DNA from 2 places in the Ruegeria sp. BF6 genome. Region 2 is predicted to be linked to the other one. Evidence: riboswitches for the same ligand, from Rfam matches in the RefSeq annotation. Region 2 holds a riboswitch; the other holds the start of a gene.

Region 1 (5,456 bases), on a different contig from region 2:
CTGAAAGGTTCGATTTCAAAACAGGTACTCGCCTAAACTGCTCTACGTTGACAACTGGCCGTATTGCGCCGCGTAGTGCGTCATTCCGCCCTTCGGCCCTGCGGGATGACTTCGTAGCCCGGTTCTTCCGGTTCGTCATCCAGCATCTCGGGCGGAAAGCCGGGTGCTGTGATGTCTAGGCCAGTGGCCTCCTCTAACCGCCTGATAATGTTCGGAGACAGTTCTCGTTCGCCAAAACGGGCGATGCCATCGTCGAAGATGCGGATCATCACCGGGTTGATTTCTAGCGGCACTCCGGCCCGGTCGGCCACGTCCTGGAACAACCCGATATCCTTTTTGACAAGGTCCATCGTGAAGGAGATATCGCGCGATCCGTTCAGGATGACCTGGCTTTCGGTTTCATGCACGAAGGATGTACCGGAGGAAATCTTGATCGCCTCATAGGTGGTGTTGAGGTCCATCCCGGCAGCCTTGGCGGTCACCAGCGCCTCGGCACAGGTGATCAGGTTGGCGGTGGCCAGATAATTCGTCAGCACCTTCAGGACCGAGGCCGAACCTAATTCTCCGGTGTGCAGAACTCGCCGTCCCATCGTGGTTAGAAACGGCAAAATCCGCTCGAATGTTTCGCGGTCGCACCCTGCGAAGATCGAAATGTTGCCGGTCGCCGCCCGGTGGCACCCGCCGGACACCGGGCAATCGACCGCGGCGCCTCCGCGTTCGACCACCATCGCGCCGAGACGCATAACCTCAGTCTCATCGGTGGTCGACATCTCCATCCAGATTTTGCCCGGAGCGACCTCGGGCAGCATCTCTTTCATCACGGTGTCCGAGGCGGCCGGGGACGGCAGACAAGTGATGACTGCATCACAATCCCGCATCATCTGCGCCGGGCTTTCGGCAGCTTTGGCGCCTTTGGCCACGTATTCGGCCACCAGATCGGGGGTGAGGTCATGGACCGTCAAGTCAATTCCGTTGCGCAGCAGTGAGCCGGACAGCTTGCCGCCGACATTACCCAAACCGATGAATCCGACTTTCATTTCACCCTCCCGAAGGTCGCCGTTTGTGCCGAGTATCCCTATTGCCTGCCGGAAACGAAAATGAATAATAACACGCGATATAGATAAAAATTTTTGGTGGTAAATGGATCGCCTTCCAAATCCCGTTTGGCTGCGCAGCTTCGAATCCGCTGCGCGCCATCTGAATTTCACCACAACCGCGCGTGAACTTGGCCTGACGCAAACAGCCGTTTCACTGCACATTCGGTCCCTTGAGGCCGAGTTGGGTCAAAAGCTGTTCACACGAAATGCACGGCGGCTGGAACTGACCGAGCTGGGGCAGTCCTATTCGCTGACGGTTCGGCGCGCTTTGGCCGACATTGCGCTGTCGACCAACAGTCTGTTTGGCCCGGCCTCGCGCCAGACCCTGACGATCCGGGCAGCAATTTCGACCGCGACCTATTGGTTGGCTGCCGAGCTGCCTGACTTCTCCGCGCAGCATCCGGGTATTCCGGTCCGACTTGTCTCGCACATCTGGAACGACAGCGGGACGCCCGGCGATGTGGATGTGGAAATCCGGCTGGGTTATGGCGACTGGCCGGGGGTGCGATCCCAAAAACTCACCGACGAAAAGCTAGTCCCGGTCTGTCGGGCTGGGGACGACTCAGCGAAGCTGATCTCCCTGCCGAACGGGCCACTGATTCACATCCTTGGATACGAGGACAACTGGGCGCGGTATCTTCAGGCCAACGGCATAGCGCCGCCCGACCAGCCGCCTCGGCATTCTGTGGACACCACGGTGGCAGCGCTGCAACTAGTGATGGCCGGTGCAGGATATGCCACGATCCTTGAACGGTTCGCAAAAAACGCAATTCGGCAAGGCGCACCGATTGCGATTGCGGGTCCGGCGATTCCCTTTGCCCAGTCGCATTATCTGGTCAGCGCTCAACGGGCCGCGCAATCCACGGCAGCGGCGGGTTTGTTTTGCGCGTGGTTGCAGGACCGGCTGGTGGCGGATGCCGCGGATTGACACAAGCTGGTCGCTTTTCTGTTCTATGGGGTTTCTACCCCTGTCTCGCGCTTGACAAGGCCCCTGCCCGTGCCGCATGTCGCTTGCGTTGGTGTCCATCCCAGGATGGATGAAAAGGGAATGCGTCAACGGCCATCCGTCAAACGCAGCCGCCCCCGCGACCGTGACCGGAGAGGGTGCCCATAGCCACTGGCCGAATTGGCCGGGAAGGCGGGACATCCGACAGAGGCCCGCCTCTGACATCCGCAAGCCGGGAGACCTGCCAGCACGCGAAGATGAAACCGGGCGGGGTGTTCCGGTGTCGGGTCCATGTCGCAACACGTGGCCCGCATGAAACCCCGTCCCCCGCAAGGAGGATTTGGGGGGATGAGAGACATGACCGAGACCGCACCTGTTGAGCTGCTGGTCTGTACCACGTGCCGCCGTGGCCTGCCCGTCGAGGACGACGCGCAACGGCCCGGCTCCCTGCTTCATAAAGCGCTGGAACAAGCGGAACTGCCCGAGGGCATCACGCTGAAAGCCGTGGAATGCCTGTCGAACTGTGATGAAGGTTGTTCCATCGTGCTGCGCGGCGGGCCGGATCGTTGGACCTTTGTCTATGAACACCTCAACGAAAACGACCATGTCGCAACCATTGTCGAAGGTGCCACCAAGTACCTCGCGACCGAGGACGGCCTGGTCAAATGGCGCGAACGCCCCGAACATTTCCGCAAAAACTGTGCGGCCCGCATTCCCCCGATTGGAGCCCTGAAATGAGCAATCTCGAAAAACTCCCCGTCACTGTGATCACCGGCTTTCTGGGCTCGGGCAAGACTACGCTGGTCAAACACCTGATGCAGAACCCGCAGGGCAAGCGTCTTGCCGTTGTGGTCAACGAGTTTGGCGATGTGGGCGTAGATGGCGATATACTGAAATCCTGCGCCATCCCGGATTGCCCAGCGGAAAACATCATGGAACTGGCCAACGGCTGCATCTGCTGCACCGTAGCCGATGATTTCATTCCCACTATCGAGGCCCTGATGGCGCTGGAACCGCGCCCCGATCACATCCTGATCGAAACCTCGGGCTTGGCCCTGCCCAAGCCGCTGCTGAAGGCGTTCGACTGGCCTGATATCCGCTCGAAGATCACCGTGGATGGCGTGATCGCTCTGGCCGATGCCGAGGCCGTCGCCGCCGGTCGTTTTGCCCCTAATGTCGAAGCCGTTGATGCCCAGCGCCTGGCCGATGACTCGATCGATCACGAAACGCCCCTGTCCGAAGTGTTCGAGGACCAGATTTCGTGTGCCGATATCATCCTGCTGACCAAGCCTGATCTGGCGGGTCCCGAAGGTGTGGCCAAGGCAAAAGAGATCATCGCCGCCGAGGCGCCGCGCTCCCTGCCCGTCGTCGAAGTGGCCGAAGGTGTAGTGGATGTCCGCGTTGTGCTGGGTTTGGAAGCAGCAGCCGAGGACGACATGGACGCCCGCCCATCGCACCACGACGGTCATCACGACCATGAGCATGACGATTTCGAAAGCATCATCGTCGAGTTGCCGGAACAGACCGATCCGGCCCAACTGGTCGCCAATATCGAACGTCTGGCCAATGAGTTGAACATCCTGCGGGTCAAAGGCTATGCCGCCGTTCAGGGCAAGCCGATGCGTCTATTGGTTCAGGCCGTCGGTGCCCGTGTACGTCACCAGTACGACCGCCCCTGGGAACCCGGCGAGGATCGTCGCTCGCGTCTGGTGGTGATTGCCGAGCATGACGACATCAAAGAGGCCGCGATCCGCGATATCCTCGTGGGCGTGACCGAGGCCGCCGAGTAAGCCATGCACGTCGTCTTCCGCGAAAGCCACGGGTTAGAAGAAACCGAGCCCCCGACCGATCTGGGCCAAAGCCCGGCGGATCTGGTTGTGCTGTCCTTTTCCGACAGCGACCTTGGTGCTTTCGCGGCGGGCTGGCATCGTGGTGGCGGTCCCGAGGGGCGGATGCCGACGATGCGGCTGGCCAACCTGACGGCGCTGAAACACCCTCTGTCTGTCGACACATATGTTGAACAGACTCTGGAGGGTGCAAAGGGCATCCTGATCCGCTTGATCGGCGGTGTTCCTTATTGGTCTTACGGCTTGCAGCAGGTTCTGGCGCTGGCGCAGGCCAAAGGCATCGCGCTGGCCGTTCTGCCTGCGGATGGGCGTGAGGACACGCGGCTGGATGATTACTCCACCCTACCGGTCTCGACCCTGCGCCGCTTGGCGCATCTGTGTGACACTGGCGGCGAGGTTGCAGCACAGGCTGCACTGGCGCAGATGGCGCTGGCGGCAGGTCTCTATGCCGGCCCGGTGATGGGCGCAAAGACCTTACCCGACTGCGGTGTCTGGTGCCCGGACCGCGGCGTGATCCCGGTGGACAAGGCGTTCACAAGCGATGCGAGACGTATCCTTGTCACCTTCTACCGCGCCTATCTGACATCGGCCGACACTGCTCCGGTCGCCGCCCTGATCCGCAGCCTACGGGACCGGGGACTGGATGCGATTGGCCTGTTCGCTCCTTCGTTGAAAGCGCCAGCCGCCGCTGAATGGCTGCGTGAACAGGTCGTTGTATCGGAGCCCTCAGCGATCATCAACGCCACCTCTTTCTCGGGCAAAGGCGCATCGGGCACTTCGCCCTTGGACGCGGCAAACGTGCCGGTGTTTCAGGTCGCCCTCGCCACCTCGCGCCGCAATGCGTGGGCCGAAGCGGAACGGGGCCTGTCGCCTGCCGACCTTGCCATGCATGTGGTACTGCCCGAGGTGGACGGACGGATTTCGGCAGGCATTGCCTCGTTCAAGGAACCCGGCAAGCGCGATCCGCATCTGGAATATTCCCGTTTCGCCCATCGCGCCGAGCCTGAGCGGATCGAAGCCATTGTCGACCGCGTCACCGGCTGGTTGAACCTGCACGACAAGCCCAAGGCGGATCAGGTTCCCGCACTGGTGCTGTCCACCTACCCCGGCAAGAACTGGCAGATGGCCCACGCGGTGGGCCTCGACGCGCTGGCCTCGGCCGAAGCAATGCTGTCTGATCTTCAGGGCGAAGGTTATGACACCGCGCCCGCGGAACCGATTGCCCAAACCCTGCTGGACGCCCGCATTTCTTGGTCACTGGAAGACTATCGCGCCGCGTTGACCGACCTGCCGGAACAACTGCGTGCGGACCTGCAAACAGTGTGGGCCGCCCCTGAGGGCGACCCGGCCTTCGCGGATGGCGCGTTCCACTTTACCGCCCTGCGCCGTGGCAAGGCACTGATTGCGCTGCAACCGGAGCGCGGCACGCCCGAGTTGCGCGATGACGATTATCACGACCTGTCACGCACTCCGCGCCACGGCTATGTGGCCTTCTATCTCTGGCTCCGCAAAGGATTGGGCGCGGATGCTCTGATCCATATCGGTGCGCATGGGACACTGGAATGG
Region 2 (5,456 bases):
CCATCTCCATCACGTCCACATGGCGGCCTTCCATGATGGCCACGCAATGTTCACACTGGCCGCAGGGTTCCGTGGTCGGCTTGCCCTGGCCATCGGGGCCGATGCAGTTCATGCCCTTGGCGATGATCCGCGCCGTGGTGGTCTTACCCGTGCCGCGAATGCCGGTCATGATGAAGGCCTGTGCGATCCGGTCGGCCTCGAACGCATTTTTCAGCGTGCGAACCATCGCATCCTGACCGACGAGATCGGTAAAGGTTTCGGGGCGGTATTTGCGGGCAAGAACCTGATAGGCGGGGCTTGGCGTGTCGTTCATGTCTGCTCTGTCGGATTCGGTTCAGGAATGCAGCGTAGAGACCCCTGCCGCCCGCGTCCACCGCCGCTGTAGTCGAAATTCGGTTTGCAGGACAGTTTACGCATCGTAGAAACGTTCGCAGGAGGGCCACCTTTTGAGACTCTTTGCGATTCACGCCGTGCAGGTGGGAAATGGCACGGTTGCCCTTTCACCAATCCCGGGGCGCGGTGGCAACTACCTGCAGGATCTTCGTACCATCCGGGACTGGCAGCCGGATTTGGTGGTTTCCATGACCACCGAGGTTGAGATGCTGGAGGAAGGTGCCGCCGGATTCGGTGACGATCTTCGCATCGCCGCCATCGGGTGGGCGCATCTGCCAGTCGCGGATTTTGGCGCGCCACCGCCAGAGGTTCGGGCCGCATGGGCCGAGGTCAGCGCAGCGGCGGCACAAGTCCTGTCCCGAGGAGGGCGGGTGTTGGTGCATTGCCGGGGTGGCTGTGGCCGGTCTGGCATGGTCGCTTTGCGCCTTATGGTCGAACAGGGCGAACAGCCCGAGGCAGCGCTGAAACGTCTGCGCGCCGTACGGGCCTGCGCCGTTGAAACCGACGGCCAGTTGCAATGGGCGGCGCAGGCGGCCAGCGCCCGAAAGGGCAGCTAGCTTAGAGCGCCGCGTGCTGCTCCGGTTGCGCAACCGGACTTGCGGCCAGCAATAAAACCTCGAGCATCGCGCAGGGTGGGCTGGCCATAACATCGGCGGGCAGAGAGCTGAACACATCCGCGAACATCATGTCGGCATACCTATCAAGTGAATCGGTGGAAACGTCGGAGTCCGTGCCGCAAAAGATCCGAATCTGATCAGGCCGTGCGCAAAATCGGGCGGTGCAACCTTCGGGGCAATGGGTCAGTTCACTGCTGCCTTCGACCTGAAAATCGGGGGTTGTTGCAGGTGCGGCGGTCTCTATCGCCTGTGTAATGACACGCGCGACCCGTGCCAAAGCTGGGCAGGTCTTGCCGGTTCGCTGGCATACGGTGGCCGAGTATTCGTGGGTCTTTGTCTTCCAGATCATTGTGCGCCCTCCGCGCGTAGGACGGGGCGTAGATCAGGTGTGACAGCATGCTGACAACCTGCCCGGACACCCCGCCCGAGTTTCGGTTTCGGTTCGATGGCAGGTCTCCTGACTTGCGGGTCATCGCGTTGCCGACCTTCCCAGCCTTTCGGCCAGTGGTATTTCGGCATTGCTCACCGCTTACAGTTGCGGGGGCAGTCGCGGCCTTGGTTCGTTCCGGTATAACCGGGGCAGAACCGCACCGTGTTCCCTTTTCATCTCGCCCCGCGATCGGGGTCGAGAACCATCACGCCATCGCTAGCGGGTACGGGCGAGCCGAGTCAAGCGGGCAATTTGCACGGCCAAGCGGACGTGTGGTCATGTACGGTCACTGTTGACTTGTGGCGAGAAACACTGCGGACTGGAGAAAGTGAACCAATCGGTTCAAAATCCGGAGACCGAACCATGCTGGACACTGCACAAACCGATTCGACCGAGGACTTTCAGTTTCCGTCCGGCACGGGTTCCTTGTCGGCGCGCCTTTATCTGCCAGCGTCCGCGCCCCGGGTGGCCGTAGTCATTCACGGTGCTACCGGCGTACCGAGAGATTATTACCAGCATTTTGCCCGCTGGCTGGCTGCCGAGAGGGGGATGGCCTGTCTGACTTACGACTACAGCGATTTCGGCCATTCTCTGAACGGGTCGCTGAAAGCATCACGGGTCAAGATGGCCGACTGGGCCTTGGTCGACATGCCCGCGGCCCGGGCTGAAATGCGGCGCAGGTTCCCCGATGCGCAGCAGTGGAGCATCGGACACTCAGTCGGCGGGATGCTGGGGCCGATTCAGCCCGACGTCGATCAGATCGACCGCATGATCTGCGTCTGTTCTGGCCCTGTAACGGTATCGGATCACCCCTGGCCGTATCGGGCGCTGGCTTTGCTGTTCTGGTATGGTCACGCTCCCTTGGCGGTGAAAGCCCTGGGGTACCTTCCTGGCAAGGCGCTGGGGTTCGGGGCGGACCTGCCGGCATCGGTATATTGGCAGTGGCGGCGGTGGTGCACCGCACCGCGCAACTACCTGCCCGAGATCGGGACCTCCTTGCCTGATGCGCGCTGGGCGCAGTCAGGGACGCCCGTGGACCTGTTTACCTTCGAGGATGATGATGTGGTGCCACCCAATGCGGTGTGGCGATTGGCCGATCTGTACGGCCCAGATGCGCGACGTCACCTGTTGTCACCCGGTGAATTTGGCTTGTCGGAAGTTGGGCACATCGGCGCTTTTGCCCGCCGCAACGCAGTCCTTTGGCCACGGCTGATTGCATGACTTCGCCGATTCTGGCGCTTTACGTTTGCTACAGGGAGGAAGTGAGAGGTTGGACATCGACCCAAGCGGGGCTCGTTGTGGCTGCTTCCTTCCGGACCTGACCAGGTTGGCGAGGCGCTCGCCCGCGCCAACCTCTCAACGCACGATATAGGCAACAGACGCGGAAATGACAACCCGTCAGAGTGTCAAACGGATCAGCAGAAAGCCGTCATCGTCTGCACCGATCAGATGTGGGGTGTATTCCTCTAGTTCAGCAATGTGATCGCGGGCCTTCGGACCGGTTCTGAGCAAGGTTGTCGCGCCGGGAAATGGAGCAAACTGAAAGGCGCGGGGCGCTTTTTCCAGCGGGTCCCGTGGCAGGGCACCCGAGACGTAGTCTCGCAATATGTGCTGAACGGGTTGTGCAGGCAGCGGGATCGGCTCGGCCTGGTCGACAAAAGGGAAATAGCCGCCCCCGCTGGCTCGGTAATTGCTCACCGCAACGACAAAGCGCTTGTCGGGTGTTACGGGACGGCCCTCTAATCGGATGTCGTGAACACGGCGATGTGCAGAGGCGCTCAGATGACCTGAGGCGTCAAAGCGTGGAGGTTGCGAGAGGTCGATCTGATAGCTCAACCCTTGCAGAACATCGAAATTATGCCCGGCCCGGCTGGGGTCGACCAGGTCGGTTTCGAACCCCGGTTTGATCTGGTTGAACACGCTTGCCGACATTTCCAGCCAATCGCCGATCTGCGCGCCATTAACGACAACGGCCTGCAATTCGTTGGGAAAAACATACAGGTCGTTGATATGACGCAGGAATACCTGTCCAGGTGGCACATCCGTATAAAACCGCGGCCCGGCGCGTCCTCCGAATTTTGAAGGCGCCATCGCGGACAGAACGGGCAACTCCGCAACGGGCGATCCCTGCAGATACGGGCGCAGAGCCGCCGCCTGCGCCGCTGCGGCCAAAGCAAGCCCTCTATCCTCAACGCAAAAGCTGAAATAGCTGTGCAGGTGCTGATCGGTTCGGCCCACCGGTTGAGCCGTTTGACGGCGCGTTTCCAAATGGCCTTTGGCGAAAAGCCGCAGTAATTCAGGGTCTTCCGCAACCGGATGGGCCTCTCCGCCAGACCGGGTCGGGCAAACCGAGCGCAATTCGGTGCTGTGGTCTTTTATCGTCCACGTACTGTCATCCGCCTTGCGGAGGTTCAGGTCAATCACCCCCAGATTCGATCCGGCCGGGCCCGGCATGACCACCGGTTTCCCGTGTACCCGCCCCCGGGCTGCATCGACATTGTTCAGCCCCTCATGCACGGGACCGGGCAGAGTCAGGTGGGAATGCCCGGCGATCAGGACGTCGATGCCGTCGATGGCAGCCATCGGGATGATCGCGTTTTCCAAATCGGGTTCCGCAAAGGGCGATCCCAACCCCGTATGCGCCAGCGCAAGGATCAGATCACAGCCCTCTGCGTGCAAGTCCCGCACCTTGTTGCGGGCGCAGGTCAGGATATCGCCAACGGTGACCCGGTCCTGCAACCGGTGCGCCTCCCATTTGGCGGTCTGAGGGGGAAGCACTGAAAGCACTCCGATTTTCAGCGTAACCTGCTGGTCCTGGTACGGGACTGTACGCGTCAGGATTGCATGGCTGTGCCAGAGAGGATCGGCATTCCTTCTTTGCACATTGCTGCACACCACCGCGCAGGGAGCGTCGGCCAGAACTCGATCCAGAACCTCTAGTCCAAAGCCGAAATCATGGTTGCCCAGCCCGATGGCGTCATAGTCCAGATCACCAAAGGCCTGCATCAGAATATGCGGCGCATTGGCCGGTTCCGCAGCCCATTCCCCGATTGGTGTGCCTTGCAGCGAATCTCCGTTGTCGAACAGCAGAACCAGCGCGCCAGCCGCCACCGCCTCGTTCCGCGCAGCCCGGATCAGACTGGCGGTGCGCGTAAACCCAATCGTGGGTTCCGGGGCGTCAGAGTAGTAGTCGAAGCCGCTCAGATTCATATGCAGATCGGAGGTTGCCAATATCCGTATCTTCAAGACAGGGCGCGGCAGATGAATGGGGTGTGACAAATTTCTACTTTTGGCAGTTATATGTAAAGCATTTTCCCCAAAAAGTATATTAGGCGCAACATTTAAGGTGTGACTGCGATCATTTGACGACCGCAGGTTTCCGGCTGTTTGGAATTGCCATTGCAACGCGGCTGCAGCCGTGGCAGCCCTGTGCCGACGACCCAAAGGAACACTTATGAAACATGCGGAACTTGTGACGTTTGGCAGCTCGGGCCTGGATCGTGCGGCGCATATCCGGGGGGACGCGGACCAGCTTGCGCGGATGCGCGCCCATCCGCAGGCGTCCTGCATGCTGCTGTGGCGAGGAAAGCCACTGGTTCGGGGCAAGGCGCTGGATCGGCTGGGTCTGATCCCCATGACGCACGGATTGGTGCAGAACGGACCGGGCGGCAGAGTGGAGGAACCCGTGTTTCTGGGTCTCTCGGACGGAGATCCGGTTTTTGCGCTCGATATCTCGAACTGGTCCCCCGAGGGGCTGGACATGTCGCAGTTGGGAGCATTTGTTGATCGGACAGAGCAGCAACATCCCGACTTGCCCCGAGGCCATGTCTTTGCCGAACTGCGCCGGATCATGACGCGCCTGTCCGCCCGGGACGCGGAACTGGCCGCAGCTGCCAAGGCGGTGATCGGATGGCATGAAACCCACCGGTTCTGTGCACGCTGCGGTGCCGCCAGCGAAATATCACAAGCCGGGTGGCAGCGCAGTTGTCCGTCCTGCGGCGGGCAACATTTCCCGC

Evidence for each region. Region 2 has a riboswitch for cobalamin ahead of ACR0IM_RS21850 (hypothetical protein). Riboswitches for the same ligand answer to the same signal wherever they lie in the genome.
Region 1: it holds a riboswitch for cobalamin, as region 2 does, so the genes downstream of both, ACR0IM_RS20845 (DUF1636 family protein) here and ACR0IM_RS21850 (hypothetical protein) in region 2, are expected to answer to the same signal.

Annotation. Positions count from the first base shown of each region.
Region 1 is NZ_JBQFTN010000016.1:286-5,741, forward strand. Features, by position in the region: gene ACR0IM_RS20835 (NAD(P)-dependent oxidoreductase) at 81-1,037, opposite strand; gene ACR0IM_RS20840 (LysR substrate-binding domain-containing protein) at 1,141-2,025, shown strand; cobalamin riboswitch at 2,098-2,306, shown strand; gene ACR0IM_RS20845 (DUF1636 family protein) at 2,401-2,781, shown strand; gene cobW (cobalamin biosynthesis protein CobW) at 2,778-3,833, shown strand; gene cobN (cobaltochelatase subunit CobN) at 3,837-5,456, shown strand, end outside.
Region 2 is NZ_JBQFTN010000019.1:9,341-14,796, forward strand. Features, by position in the region: gene ACR0IM_RS21840 (DNA polymerase III subunit gamma/tau) at 1-313, opposite strand, end outside; gene ACR0IM_RS21845 (protein-tyrosine phosphatase family protein) at 447-950, shown strand; gene ACR0IM_RS21850 (hypothetical protein) at 952-1,359, opposite strand; cobalamin riboswitch at 1,441-1,662, opposite strand; gene ACR0IM_RS21855 (alpha/beta hydrolase family protein) at 1,804-2,661, shown strand; RNA gene ffs (signal recognition particle sRNA small type) at 2,701-2,799, opposite strand; gene ACR0IM_RS21865 (bifunctional 2',3'-cyclic-nucleotide 2'-phosphodiesterase/3'-nucleotidase) at 2,839-4,719, opposite strand; gene nudC (NAD(+) diphosphatase) at 4,895-5,456, shown strand, end outside.